3 regions of the Streptomyces sp. NPDC052042 genome follow, and region 3 is predicted to be linked to each of the others. Evidence: riboswitches for the same ligand, from Rfam matches in the RefSeq annotation. Region 3 holds a riboswitch; each other region holds the start of a gene.
The links. A riboswitch is a leader RNA that binds a small molecule or an ion and turns the genes downstream of it on or off. The one in region 3 is predicted to bind cobalamin.
Positions count from the first base shown of each region.

Region 1: it holds a riboswitch for cobalamin, as region 3 does, so the genes downstream of both, metE (5-methyltetrahydropteroyltriglutamate--homocysteine S-methyltransferase) here and ACIHCL_RS00280 (cobalamin biosynthesis protein) in region 3, are expected to answer to the same signal.
Region 2: it holds a riboswitch for cobalamin, as region 3 does, so the genes downstream of both, ACIHCL_RS22210 (ribonucleoside-diphosphate reductase subunit alpha) here and ACIHCL_RS00280 (cobalamin biosynthesis protein) in region 3, are expected to answer to the same signal.

Region 1 covers NZ_JBIUBU010000018.1:65,142-69,714, reverse strand. Annotated here, with positions in the region: gene metE (5-methyltetrahydropteroyltriglutamate--homocysteine S-methyltransferase) at 1-1,605, opposite strand, end outside; cobalamin riboswitch at 1,774-1,996, opposite strand; gene ACIHCL_RS25950 (ATP-binding protein) at 2,384-3,661, shown strand; gene ACIHCL_RS25945 (multicopper oxidase family protein) at 4,019-4,573, shown strand, end outside.
Region 2 covers NZ_JBIUBU010000013.1:183,505-188,077, forward strand. Annotated here, with positions in the region: gene ACIHCL_RS22210 (ribonucleoside-diphosphate reductase subunit alpha) at 1-2,397, opposite strand, end outside; cobalamin riboswitch at 2,536-2,669, opposite strand; gene mctP (monocarboxylate uptake permease MctP) at 2,832-4,481, opposite strand; gene ACIHCL_RS22220 (DUF3311 domain-containing protein) at 4,478-4,573, opposite strand, start outside.
Region 3 covers NZ_JBIUBU010000001.1:55,120-59,692, forward strand. Annotated here, with positions in the region: gene ACIHCL_RS00265 (class II aldolase/adducin family protein) at 1-54, opposite strand, end outside; gene ACIHCL_RS00270 (anion permease) at 272-1,558, shown strand; gene ACIHCL_RS00275 (hypothetical protein) at 1,661-1,894, shown strand; cobalamin riboswitch at 2,075-2,208, shown strand; gene ACIHCL_RS00280 (cobalamin biosynthesis protein) at 2,353-3,441, shown strand; gene ACIHCL_RS00285 (cobyric acid synthase) at 3,438-4,573, shown strand, end outside.

The sequences.
Region 1 (4,573 bases), on a different contig from region 3:
CGGCGGACGCACGTACCGGGTGCCGTAGGACTGGACCCAGCCGTGCTGCGTGGCGAGGTAGCCGGTGAGCCGCTCGGCGAAGTACTGGACCATGTCGTTGCGTTCGGCCTCGCCGTGCACGAGGACGTCCAGGCCGGTCTTCTCCTGGAAGGAGATCACTTCTTGGATCTCGGCCCTGATGCGCTCCTCGTAGCCGACCGTGTCGATGCGTCCGGTGCGCAGGTCGGCGCGGGCGGTGCGCAGTTCACCGGTCTGGGGGAAGGAACCGATGGTCGTGGTCGGCAGCAGCGGCAGTCCGAGGTGGGCGCGCTGGGCGGCTGCCCGCTCGGCGTACGGCTGGGAACGGCGGGCGTCCGCCTCCGTGACGGTCGACTCGCGGGACCGGACGTCCGGGTCGTGCGTGATCGGCGAACCGGCGCGGGACGCCAGATCGGCGCGGTTGACGGCGAGTTCGGCGGCGATCGAACCGGTGCCCTGGGCCAGGCCCTTGGCGAGGGTCACGATCTCGGCGGTCTTCTGCTCGGCGAAGGCCAGCCAGCGCAGGATCTGCGGCTCGATGTCCCGCTCGGCCATCGTGTCCAGCGGCACGTGGAGGAGAGAGCAGGAGGCCGACACGTCGACCCGGTCGGCCAGCCCCAGGAGGGTGCCGAGTGTGGTCAGTGACGCGGACAGGTCGTTGACCCAGATGTTGCGGCCGTTGACGACACCGGCGATCAGGCGCTTGCCGGGCAGTCCGCCGACGGCGGCGAGCGCGTCCAGATTGGCGGACGCCCGCTCGGTGAAGTCCAGCGCCAGCCCGTCGACCGGGGCCTTCGCGAGCACGGGCAGTGCCTCGCCGAGCCGGTCGAAGTAGGAGGCGACCAGCAGCTTCGGCCGGTCGGTGAGGGCACCGAGGCCGCGGTAGGCCCGTTCGGCGGCGTCCAGCTCGGCCGGGGTGCGGTCCTGGACGAGGGCGGGCTCGTCGAGCTGCACCCACTCGGCACCAGCCGCGCGCAGGTCGGCGAGGACCTCGGCGTACACCGGGAGCAGCCGGTCCAGCAGGGTGAGCGGGTCGAAGTCCGCCGGCACGCCCGGGGCGGGCTTGGCGAGCAGAAGGTAGGTGACCGGGCCGACGAGCACGGGCCGTGCGGCGAGGCCGAGCGCCAGAGCCTCGCCGAGTTCCGCCACCTGCTTGGACGCATCGGCGGTGAACACCGTGTGCGGCCCCAACTCCGGTACCAGATAATGGTAGTTGGTGTCGAACCACTTGGTCATTTCCAGCGGGGCCACGTCCTGTGTGCCGCGAGCCATGGCGAAGTAGCCGTCCAGGGCGTCGGTCTCGACGGCGGCGCGGTGGCGTTCGGGGATCGCGCCGACCATGACGGTGGTGTCGAGGACGTGGTCGTAGTACGAGAAGTCGCCGGTGGGCACCTCATGGATGCCTGCGTCGGCGAGCTGCTGCCAGTTGGTGCGGCGCAGTTCGGCGGTGGTGGCACGGAGGGCGTCGGCGGTGACGCTGCCCTTCCAGTAGCCCTCGATCGCCTTCTTCAGTTCACGGTTCCGACCCTGGCGGGGGTAGCCGTACACGGTGGCCCGTGCTGCCGCGGCTGCGGACTTCGCTGTCACGGAGATCTCCTTCGCGAGATGAATCCCTGAGATCCCGGAGACGGGACGAGAGCGCGAAGGGAATGACGAACCTGACCACGACGACCCCGCGCGGCATAGGCACGGTCGTCCCGTCTGGTATGTACGCCGACCCGCCCTCGAGGTCACCGGGATGTCCACGCACGAGTCGTTCGCGCGCGGGCAGTTGGCAGGTCTTCGGACTCGCGGGCACGTCCTCGTCGTGCGAGGACACCTACTGGCCGTCGCTTCCCGGACCCTCTGCATCGGGTCCAGTGCGTATGACGGCGGTCGTTCCCGCTCACCGCTGCGGGGCAGTCCCAGATTCCCACCGGGTTCCCTCTTGCGACACCCCGCCTGGCGGACGGGGTGAACCAGCTGCACCGGGCAGCTTACGGGGTGTCGCACGGGAGGAAGGCGCCATGTCCAGCATCCGGATGGTGAAGTGGGACACCCGGAGCCCGGGACACCACGCGGCGGGAGGCGGCGCTCGCCCTTCCACCCGCACCCGAGACGCGGGCCGTCGCCCCCCGGCCGTCGGCGCGGCGGCTGCCGCCACCACCGCCGAGGGCACCGCCGGGGGCCGCACGCCACCCGGTGCGGCCGTGCGTGCGAGCGTTCCATGCCGGGCGGACCGGGGTGCGGGAGGCGCGCGGGCGAGTCCCGCCGTGACGACCTGTACCCGGTCCGTAGGCGTCCGCGCCACCGGATCCGCGGCCGATGAGCAGGCCCGGCCCGGGCAGGGGACAATGGCACCTCTGGGCCGGATGAGGTGGTGGCGATGCCCGCTTGGCATCTGCGCGACTATCACGAGGGCGATCTCGACCAGGCGATCCAGGTCTGGGACCAGTCCCGTTCGGCCTGCCGGGACCCGGTCTTTCCGGTGTCCGAGGTGATGGCCGCGGCCAAGGCCGGCCAGCCGTCGGTGGTCGCGGTGGTCGGCGACGAACTCGTGGGCATGGCCGTGGCTCAGGCGCACGGGGGACGAGGATGGGTCCTCCTCGTCGCCCTGGCCTCCCACTGGCGTGAGCGAGGGGCCGGCAGTGCACTGCTCACGGAGTTGGAGCGGCGCCTGCACGCACAGGGCGTCCGCCATGTCAGCGCACTGCTGCCCGCGGGTGCCACCGGGACGAAGGCTCTGGAGAACGCCGGATACCGGCTCCGCGACGACCTGACCTACTACGAGAAGATCGAACCGCCCGGAGCCGCGAACACCGATGTCCTGGCGGCGTTGGGCGGGCGCATGCTGCCGGGGGACCTCTGGGACGCCATGGCCGGCATGGACCGGGAGAAGCAGGTCGTCGAACGCCGTGTGGTGCTTCCGCTCGAGGAACCGGCACTGGCCGACCGCTACGGCGTGGTGCCGCCCAAGGCCATCATTCTCTTCGGCCCGCCCGGGACCGGGAAGACGAGTTTCGCCAAATCGGTCGCCTCACGGCTCGGCTGGCCGTTCGTGGAGCTCTTCCCGTCCCGGCTCGCGGCCGACACGGGCGACGGGCTGGCCGCGGCACTGCGGGAGACCTTCGCGGAACTGGCGGAACTGGACTCGGTGCTGCTCTTCATCGACGAGGTCGAGGAAATCGCCGGCGCGCGCTCCGGAAAGGCGGTCGATCCCGGCCACGGGGTGACCAACGAACTGCTCAAACTCATCCCCGTCTTCCGCGAGCAGGACTCCCGCCTGCTGGCCTGTGCCACCAACTCGGTGCGCTCCCTCGACGCGGCCTTCCTGCGCCCCGGCCGGTTCGACTGCGTCATCCCCATCGGGCCCCCCGACCCGACCGCCCGCGCGGCGATCTGGGCCCGCTATCTCGGGAACGCGGACGGCTGGGTCGACCTGGCCCAACTGGTGGCGGCCAGCGAGTTGTTCACCCCGGCCGACATCGAGTTCGCGGCGCGCAAGGGAGCGCAGACGGCGTTCGAGCGGGAAGTCGTGCACCGTCAGGGCCGACCGGCGACCACCGAGGACTACCTGGCCGCCATCGCCGACACACGGCCCACGCTCACCGCACGGGCGATCGAGGAGTTCACGGAAGACATCGAGAAGCACAGCCGGTTCTGAGGCCGCCGGAGAGTCGGGCCACCGATGACGGATCGCGGCACGACCCGGTGGTCACTTCATCGGGCCAGTCGCGCCGCATGCACTCGCCGAGGCCCGATCGGTGGGACGAGGCCGTGCGGGGCAAGCCTCACAGCCTGCCGAAGGGCGTTGACGGTGCCCGGAAGTTCCTTCGCCCGGAGTATTCCGGCAGCGCGTGTCCGGGCCGCCTGCGGCAGCCTGATGTGGCCTGGCACGAGCCGGTGGTTCGGGGGCCGCGGGGCCGGGCCGAGAAAGCGGCGGTGAAGGAGCCGATCCGACGAGTACCGGAGGATACGGGTGGTCACGAGACGCAGGTTCGTTCAGACAACGGTCGGCGGAATGGTCGCGCTCCTTCCCGCCGCCACCGCCCCACCACGGCTGTGGGTGGCGCCCGACAGGAGCGTCCTCGACCCGCGGAAGGTGGGCAAGTACGTCGCACCCCTCGTCGTCCCGCCCGCCATGCCGACGGTCCGCGGCGCGGTAGGCGCTCCCGTCGACCACTACACCATCGGTGTGCGGCAGTTCCAACAGCAGGTGCTGCCGCCCGGCCTGCCCGCGACAACCGTGTGGGGATACGGCTCCACCGGGCATCCCGGTTCCTTCCACTACCCCGCTTTCACCATCGAGGCCCGGTCGGGAACGCCCGTGCGGGTCAGGTGGCAGAACCAGTTGCGGGGCCGTGACGGCCGGTATCTGCCGCACCTGCTGCCGGTCGACCCCACACTGCACTGGGCGAACCCTCCGGGCGGAACCCGGGGCCGGGACGCGCGTCCCACGTTCCGCTCGACGCCCGGACCGTACACCGGCCCGGTGCCGATCGTGACGCATCTGCACGGCGGAAAGAACAGGGAGGAGAGCGACGGGTACACCGAAGCCTGGTACCTTCCCGACGCG
Region 2 (4,573 bases), on a different contig from region 3:
GCAGGACTCGGGGTTTTCCAGGGAGCAGGCGATCGCATCCGCGTCGGGGACCGGCGTCTGCTGGGCGGGAACGGGGGCGGTCGCCGCGGTGCGGCCGGAGGCGGCGCGGGCGATCCGGGTGGCGGGGCGGGACCGCAGGTAGTACGTCGTCTTCAGCCCCTTCTTCCAGGCGTACGCGTACATCGAGGAGAGCTTGCCGATGGTGGGCGTCTCCATGAAGAGGTTCAACGACTGGCTCTGGTCGAGGAACGGCGTACGGGCCGCCGCCATGTCGATCAGGCCGCGCTGCGGGATCTCCCACGCCGTGCGGTACAGGGTCCGCACGTCCTCGGGGATCCAGGCGAAGCCCTGCACGGAGCCGTTCGCCTCGCGCAGCGCCTCGCGGGTCCGGGCGTCCCATACGCCGAGCCGCTTCAGGTCCTCCACCAGGTACGCGTTGACCTGGAGGAACTCCCCGCTGAGCGTCTCGCGCTTGAAGAGGTTGGAGACCTGCGGCTCGATGCACTCGTACACGCCCGCGATCGAGGCGATCGTCGCCGTCGGCGCGATGGCGAGCAGCAGCGAGTTGCGCATCCCGCTCCGCTCGATCCGGGCGCGCAGCGCCTCCCAGCGCTCCGGCCAGTACGGCTCGGTGGCGTAGTGGTCGGGGTGCAGCACTCCGCGCGCGGCCCGCGTCTCCTTCCAGGCCGGCAGCGGACCCGAACGCTCCGCGAGATCGCAGGACGCCTCGTATGCGGCCAGCATGATCCGCTCGGAGATCCGCGTGGAGAGCGCGCGGGCCTCGGGGGAGTCGAACGGCAGCCGCAGCTGGAAGAAGACGTCCTGGAGGCCCATGGCGCCCAGACCCACCGGACGCCACTTGGCGTTGGAGCGGGCGGCCTGCTCCGTCGGGTAGAAGTTGATGTCGACGACCCGGTCCAGGAAGGTCACGGCGGTGCGGACGGTGGCGTCCAGCCGCTCCCAGTCGATGTCCCCGCCGTCGACGAACGCGCCGAGGTTGACCGAGCCCAGGTTGCAGACGGCCGTCTCGCCGTCGTCGGTGACCTCCAGGATCTCGGTGCACAGGTTCGACGAGTGGACGACGCGGCCCGGTTCGGCGGTCTGGTTCGCGGTGCGGTTGGCGGCGTCCTTGAAGGTCATCCAGCCCTGGCCGGTCTGCGCGAGGGTGCGCATCATCCGGCCGTACAGCTCCCGGGCCGGAAGCGTCTTGCGGGCCAGCCCCTTGGCCTCGGCGGCCCGGTACGCGGCGTCGAACTCCTCGCCCCACAGGTCCACCAGACCGGGCACGTCGGAGGGAGAGAACAGCGACCAGTCGCCGTCCGTGTCGACCCGGCGCATGAACTCGTCCGGGACCCAGTGCGCCAGGTTCAGGTTGTGCGTACGGCGGGCGTCTTCACCGGTGTTGTCGCGCAGCTCCAGGAACTCCTCGATGTCCGCGTGCCAGGTCTCCAGGTAGACGGCGGCGGCCCCCTTGCGGCGCCCGCCCTGGTTGACCGCGGCCACGGAGGCGTCGAGCGTCTTCAGGAACGGCACGATCCCGTTGGAGTGCCCGTTGGTGCCCCGGATCAGCGAACCGCGGGCCCGGATGCGGGAGTACGGCAGACCGATGCCGCCCGCGTGCTTCGAGAGCCGCGCCACCTGGTGGTAGCGGTCGTAGATCGAATCGAGCTCGTCGAGCGGGGAGTCCAGCAGGTAGCAGGACGACATCTGCGGATGCCGGGTGCCGGAGTTGAACAGGGTGGGGGAGGAGGGGAGGTAGTCGAGCCGGCTCATCAGCCCGTACAGCGCCGCGACCTCGTCCAGCGCACGCGGGGAGTCGTCCTCGGCGAGACCGGACGCGACCCGCAGCATGAAGTGCTGCGGTGTCTCGATGACCTGGCGGGTGTGCGGGTGGCGCAGCAGATAGCGGCTGTGGAGGGTGCGCAGCCCGAAGTAGCCGAACCGGTCGTCGGCGCCATCGGCGAGGGAGCGTTCGACCAGGGCGTCCAGGGCGGTCGCGTGCGCCGCGACGAACGCGGCGGTGCGGTCCGCGATCAGTCCCTCGCGGTGGCCGACCGCGACGGACGCGGAGAAGGAGACCGCGCCCTGCCCCGCCGCCTCGTCCGCGATGGTACGGGTCAGCAGCCGGGCGGCGAGCCGGGAGTAGGCGGGGTCCTCGGAGATCAGCCCCGCGGCGGCCTCGGTGGCCAGCGAGCGCAGCTCTGCCTCGTCCGCCCGGGCGGAGCGCCCGCGCAGCGCGGCGGCGGCCACCCGGCCGGGGTCGGTGTCGGGCAGGTCGGCGGTGAGGGCGGTCAGGGTCCGCAGCAGCGCGGTTCCCGGCTCGTCGTGTGCGGTACCCCCGGACTTGTCCGCTTCGGACACGGCGACTGAGGCCGGATCGGCTGGCGCGATGGTCACGCGGTGCTCTCCCTCGCTCGGCTCGGGGCCTGCGGGGAGACGGGCGGCCGGGCAGCGTGGAACCCATGACGGGGCGGCACTGCGTACGGCGTCCGCCGGCCCATCCGCGAGGCCCGGACGTCTGGCATCCGGTTCGGTCGAGCCGGATGCGCTGTCGGCAGGTCGTCGGACTCGTTCGAGTGTGCAAAAGCACACCGAATACACCGTTGCGGGACAGTTCCGGATTCGCACCGGATTCCCCTGCGACGACAGCGAGCATGAGCATACATGTGGGGGCCGCTCGATGCCGCCGCCCCCAGATGTTGTGTCGGCCGACTCCAGTCAAGGCCGTAGGACGCGCGCTGCGGCCCTCGCGGGAAGAAGACGGACGGCCCGCCGCGCCCCTCGGGAAAGGGGCTCGGCGGGCCGTTTGCGGGCCGTCGGGGCGGCCGTCCTCAGCGGCCTCCGCCCGGTGCCGCCGCCGCGCTCGGCGGCTCCGGCACGGCCGGCGGCGGCACCGCCCGGACGCCCGGGTCGCCCGCGTCCGTCGTGTAGTCGGCGGGCGAGGTCTCGTCGATGCCGGCGGGTGCCTTCACGGCGTTCAGGACGAAGGTCAGCACCACCGTCACCACCACGTTCAGCACGAACGCCGTCAGACCGATGTAGCCGATCTCACCGATGCCGGGGATCTTGGCGGACGATCCGCCGAAGTGCGCCTGGGTCGGGCTGGAGACCCCGTACGCGGCGACGGTCCCGTACACCATGCCGACCGCCCAGCCCGCGATCAGCGCCCAGCGGTGGAACCAGCGGGTGAACAGGCCGCCGACCAGGGCCGGCATCGTCTGGAGGATCCAGATCCCGCCCAGCAGCTGGAAGTTGATCGCGACCGTCTTGTCCATGGCGAGGACGAAGACCAGGGCTCCGACCTTCACCAGCAGCGACACCAGCTTGGAGACCTTGGTCTCCTGCTCGGCCGTCGCGTCCGGTCTGAGGAAGTCCTTGTAGATGTTGCGGGTGAAGAGGTTGGCCGCCGCGATGGACATGATCGCGGCGGGCACCAGCGCGCCGATGCCGATGGCGGCGAAGGCCACCCCCGCGAACCAGTCGGGAAACATGTTTTCGAACAACTGAGGGATCGCCAGTTGTCCGTTCTCCACCACGATCCCGGCGGCGATCGCCATGAAGCCGAGGAGCGCCAGCATGCCCAGCATCAGCGAATACAGCGGCAGGATCGTGGTGTTGCGCCGGATCACCTCGCGACTGCCGCTGGAGAGGGTCGCCGTGATCGAGTGCGGATACATGAAGAGGGCCAGTGCCGAGCCCAATGCCAGGGTGGCGTAACCCCATTGGCCCGCCTCGGCGGGTACCAGGGAACCGGTCGGCTTCCCGCCGGGCGGACCCGCGAACTTCTCCTGTGCGGCGGCGAAGATGTCGTGGAACCCGCCCAGCTTGATCGGGATGTAGACGATCGCCACCACGATGACCAGGTAGATCAGGCCGTCCTTGACGAACGCGATCAGCGCGGGGGCCCGCAGACCGGACGAGTAGGTGTACGCGGCGAGCACCGCGAACGCGAGCAGCAGCGGCAGATCCCTGACGAACCAGTGCGTGTTCTCGCCGCCGCCGACGCCCATCACGTCCAGGACCGCCTGGATGCCGACGAGTTGCAGCGCGATGTACGGCATCGTGGCGAGCAGGCCGGTGACGGCCACCGCCAGCGAGAGCCCCTTCGAGCCGAAGCGACCCCGGACGAAGTCGGACGTGGTCACGTACCCGTGCCGGTGCGAGACCGACCACAGCCGAGGCAGGAAGGTGAAGATCAGCGGGTACACCAGGATCGTGTACGGCACGGCGAAGAAGCCCGCCGCACCCGCCGCGTAGATCGCCGCGGGAACGGCGACGAAGGTGTACGCGGTGTACAGGTCTCCGCCGAGCAGGAACCAGGTGACCCAGGTGCCGAACGACCGGCCGCCCAGGCCCCATTCGTCGAGGCTGGCCTCGTTCTCGGCCCTGCGCCAGCGCGCCGCCAGGAAGCCCATGACCGTGACGACCGCGAAGAAGAAGACGAAGACGCCGAGCGCGACGCCGTTCACACCGTCCTTCACGCCCGCTCACCTCCCCCGCGGGCGCGCTGGTCGCGCTGCCACAGCCGGTAGGCGATCGCGGTGAGCGCGGTGGAGACCAGCACCCAGAGCAT
Region 3 (4,573 bases):
GGCGACGACTCCCGCCCACGCCCGTTCGATCGCGTCCCGCTGGTGATCGCTCACGCGGCGATCCTGTCGGCCCGCCGGGGCGTGCGTACACAGGGCCGAGCCGAGGAATCACGGACAGTGACGTCGGGGCGCGAGGGGGCTACGGGGCGGCCGGAACGCGCCTTTGGGAGCGCTTTGCCGCGACACCGTGACGCCCCATCCAGTTCATCTCCTGTTCACCAACGTTGCTTACCGTCCACCTGCCAATGCCGTCGAACGATTGCCTGGGTAAATGGAACACATCACGCTGCTCCTCGCGATAGTGATCGCGACAGCTCTAGTGTTCGACTTCACGAACGGTTTCCATGACACCGCCAACGCGATGGCAACCACCATCTCCACCGGCGCACTCAGACCGAAGACCGCGGTGGCCATGTCCGCCGTTCTCAATCTCGTCGGTGCGTTCCTGTCCGTGGAGGTCGCCAAGACGATCTCCGGCGGGATCATCAACGAGGACGGTCTGCGGACGGAGGTCATCTTCGCGGCGCTCGTCGGCGCCATCCTGTGGAATCTGCTGACGTGGCTGGTCGGCCTGCCGTCCAGTTCCTCGCACGCCCTGTTCGGCGGTCTGATAGGCGCCGCGGTCATGTCGGTCGGCTGGTCGTCGGTCAACGGCGGCACGGTCGTCACCAAGGTGCTGATCCCCGCGATCGCCGCCCCGATCGTCGCCGGTCTGGCGGCGCTGCTGGCCACCCGGCTGACGTACCGGATCGGCAGGAACATCCGCGACGAGGCCCAGGAGAAGACCGCCGCCAAGGGCTACCGCGCCGGTCAGATCGCCTCGGCCGGGCTGGTCTCCCTCGCCCACGGCACCAACGACGCGCAGAAGACCATGGGCATCATCACCCTGGCCCTGATCACGAGCGGTGTGCTGCGCCCCGGCGCCAACCCTCCGGTCTGGGTCATCGTGTCCGCCGGTGCGGCCATCGCGCTCGGCACCTACCTGGGCGGCTGGCGGATCATCCGCACCATGGGCACCGGCCTCACCGACCTCCGCCCGCCTCAGGGTTTCGCCGCCCAGACCAGTGCGGCCACGGTCATCCTGGCCTCCTCGCACCTCGGTTTCTCCCTCTCCACCACCCAGTCCTGCTCCGGCGCCGTGATGGGCGCGGGGCTCGGCCGCCAGGGCGGCGTGGTCCGCTGGTCCACCGCCACCCGGATGTTCGTCGCCTGGGGACTGACGCTGCCCGCCGCGGGCCTGGTCGGCGCGGGTGCCGAGTTCCTGACCAAGCAGGGCACCTGGGGCATCGTCCTCGTCGCCGCGCTGCTGGTCGCGGGCTCCGGCTCGATCTGGCTGGTGTCGCGGCGCAAGCCGGTCGGCCACGACGACGTCGCCCCGCCGCAGAGCGCCGCCGAGCCCGCGGGCGTCGTCACCACGGCCATCGCCGCCGTCAGCCCGCCGCCCACCCTCGCGGCCACCGCCTCGACGCAGGACCTCATGACCGTCATCCCGGCCGCACCCGTGCCCCCGGCCCCGGCGGTCACCGCCCAGGACCCGGCGCGCCCCGCCACCGTCTAGTGCCGTGACCGGCAGGGTTCACCGGCCACAGCCCGAGCGGCCTTCCCTCGTACCGGCCTCGCCGATCGCGCGGACCGTCCGCAGACCGTCTAAGGAATCAGCATGAAAATCGACTGGGCAGCCCTCGGCTCCGTCTTCGGTGTGTCCCTCGTCGTCACCGTCGCGCTGGTGGGTCTCTTCACCCTGGGCATCATCGGGCTCGCCAAGCAGCCGGCGGCGGAGGGCGGTTCGGGAGGCTCCGGCGCGTCACGGCCGCTGGCGCGTGCGGGCGCATACGCCTGCTTCGCGCTGTGCGCCGCGGCGGTCGCGTACGGGATCTATCTGATCGTCGTCTGAGCCCCGCCTCCTCCCCTTTCCGCGCTCCTCCGACGGGCCGGACGCATGCCGTGCGTCCGGCCCGTCGTGGTGCGCCGGTGCGGTTGTGGGCCTCAGCACATTGCGCCGCCGCAGGTCAACGGCAAGTTGACGGGCCTTCGCGGAGCGTGGTGGACTGCCGGAGCCATTTACGGCGACAGCAGAGGAAGCCGGTGCGAATCCGGCGCGGTCCCGCCACTGTCACCGGGGAGCGGTCCCCCACACCGGGAAGTCACGGCACGCGCGAGCGAGCTGGAAGGCCGGGGGAAGCCGCGGATCCGGGAGCCAGGAGACTCTCGTCGCCGGTCACGTCGAACCAGGGCGCGGACCCTGAGTGAGGACATGTCGCCATGCCTGGCAGCCGTGCGTCGATCGCTGTGACGCTCTCACCGAGAGCCTCCCGTACGAAGGTCCTTCGAGGCACCGCGGCCGGTTGAGCCATGCGTGCCGATCGCGTGTTCGCGTACGGCGCCACGGCCGGTCTGATCGGCGATCTGCTGCTCGGTGACCCCCGCAGGGGGCACCCGGTCGCCGCCTTCGGGCGGGCCGCAGCGGCCGTCGAGCGCCGTCTGTGGCGCGACCACCGCGGGTGGGGCGCGCTGCACACCCTCGTCTGCGCCGGAGGCGCCGCGGGGGGCGCGGCGCTGCTCTCCCGTGCCGTACGGCGTCACCCCGCCGCCTCCATCGCGCTGACCGTGGCCGCCACCTGGTCCGTGGTCGGTGGCACGTCGCTGGGACGGGAGGCGCGGGCCATCGGCGGCGCCCTGGAGGCGCGGGACGTCGCGCTCGCCCGGGAACGGCTGCCGCATCTGTGCGGGCGCGACCCGCACTCCCTCGACGGGCCGCAGATCGCCCGCGCCGTGGTGGAGTCCGTGGCCGAGAACACCTCGGACGCCGTGGTCGGCGCCCTGGTGTGGGGGGCGCTGGCCGGTGTGCCCGGGCTCGTCGGCTTCCGGGCGGTCAACACCCTGGACGCGATGGTCGGCCACAGGTCGCTCCGCCACCGCCGCTACGGCTGGGCCTCCGCCCGCCTCGACGACCTCGTGGGCTGGCCGGGCGCCCGGCTCACCGCGCTGCTCGCGGTGGCCGCCGGCGGCCGTCCGCGCGACGCCGTGCGGGCGTGGCGGGCCGACGCCACGAAGCACCCGAGCCCCAACGCGGGCCCGGTGGAGGCGTCGTTCGCGGGCGCGTTGGGCGTGCGGCTGGGCGGCACGCTGGCGTACGGCGGCCGGGTCGAGCACCGCCCCGTCCTCAACGGGGCGGACGGCCGGGCGGTGGAGACCGCGGACATCGAGCGCGCGGTGCGGCTGTCGCGCCGGGTGGGTCTGCTGGCCCTCGGCGTGTGCGTGGCCGGACGGCTGGGCGCGGGCCTCGTGGTGCGCCGTGTCGCGGGCGAGCGGCTCGCGGGCGCGTCGAGCGCCGTCGCGTCGGCCGCGGGCACGGGGAGCGCCGTCGCGTCGGCCGCGGGCGCACGGGCCGCGCGGCTCGCGTTCACGGGACGCCTGATCGCAGGACGGAGACGGACATGAGCGGCGGACTCCTGGTCGCCGGAACCACCTCGGACGCCGGCAAGAGCGTCGTCACGGCGGGCATCTGCCGCTGGCTCGCGCGCCGGGGCGTGAAGGTGGCGCCCTTCAAGGCGCAGAACATGTCGCTGAACTCCTACGTCACCCGTGAGGGTGCCGAGATCGGCCGCGCCCAGGCCATGCAGGCGGCGGCCGCCCGGGTGGAGCCGACGGCGCTGATGAACCCGGTGCTGCTCAAGCCCGGCGGGGACCGCTCCAGCCAGGTCGTCCTGATGGGCAGGCCGGTGGGCGAGATGAGCGCGCGCGGCTACCACGGCGGACGGCAGGAGGCGCTGTTCGGCACGGTCGTGGACTGCCTGGACCGGCTGCGGAGCACGTACGACGCGGTGATCTGCGAAGGGGCGGGCAGCCCGGCCGAGATCAATCTGCGGCGCACGGACATCGTGAACATGGGCATCGCCCGAGCGGCGCGCTTCCCGGTGGTGGTGGTCGGCGACATCGACCGCGGCGGCGTCTTCGCCTCGTTCTTCGGTACGACGGCGCTGCTCTCCGCCGAGGACCAGTCGCTGGTCGCGGGCTATCTCGTGAACAAGTTCCGCGGCGATGTGTCGCTGCTGGAGCCGGGGCTGGAGATGCTGCGCGAGGTCACCGGCCGCCCGACGTACGGGGTGCTGCCCTTCGCGCACGGTCTCGGCATCGACGAGGAGGACGGGCTGCGGGTCTCGCTGCGCGGCGCCGTACGCGAGTCGGCCGTGGCCCCGCCGCACGGCGAGGACGTGCTGCGCGTCGCGGTGTGTGCCGTTCCGCTGATGTCGAACTTCACCGACGTGGACGCGCTGGCCGCCGAACCGGGCGTCGTCGTCCGCTTCGTGGACCGCGCCGAGGAGCTCACCGACGCCGATCTGGTCGTCGTGCCGGGCACCCGGGGCACCGTCGGGGCACTCGCCTGGCTGCGCGAGCGCGGGCTCGCCGACGCCCTGGCCCGGCGCGCCGCCGAGGGCCGGCCGGTACTCGGGATCTGCGGCGGCTACCAGGTGCTCGGCGAGCACATCGAGGACGAGGTCGAATCCCGGGCCGGGCACGTCGACGGGCTCGGACTGCTGCCGCTGCGCGTCCGGTTCGACCGCGAGAAGAC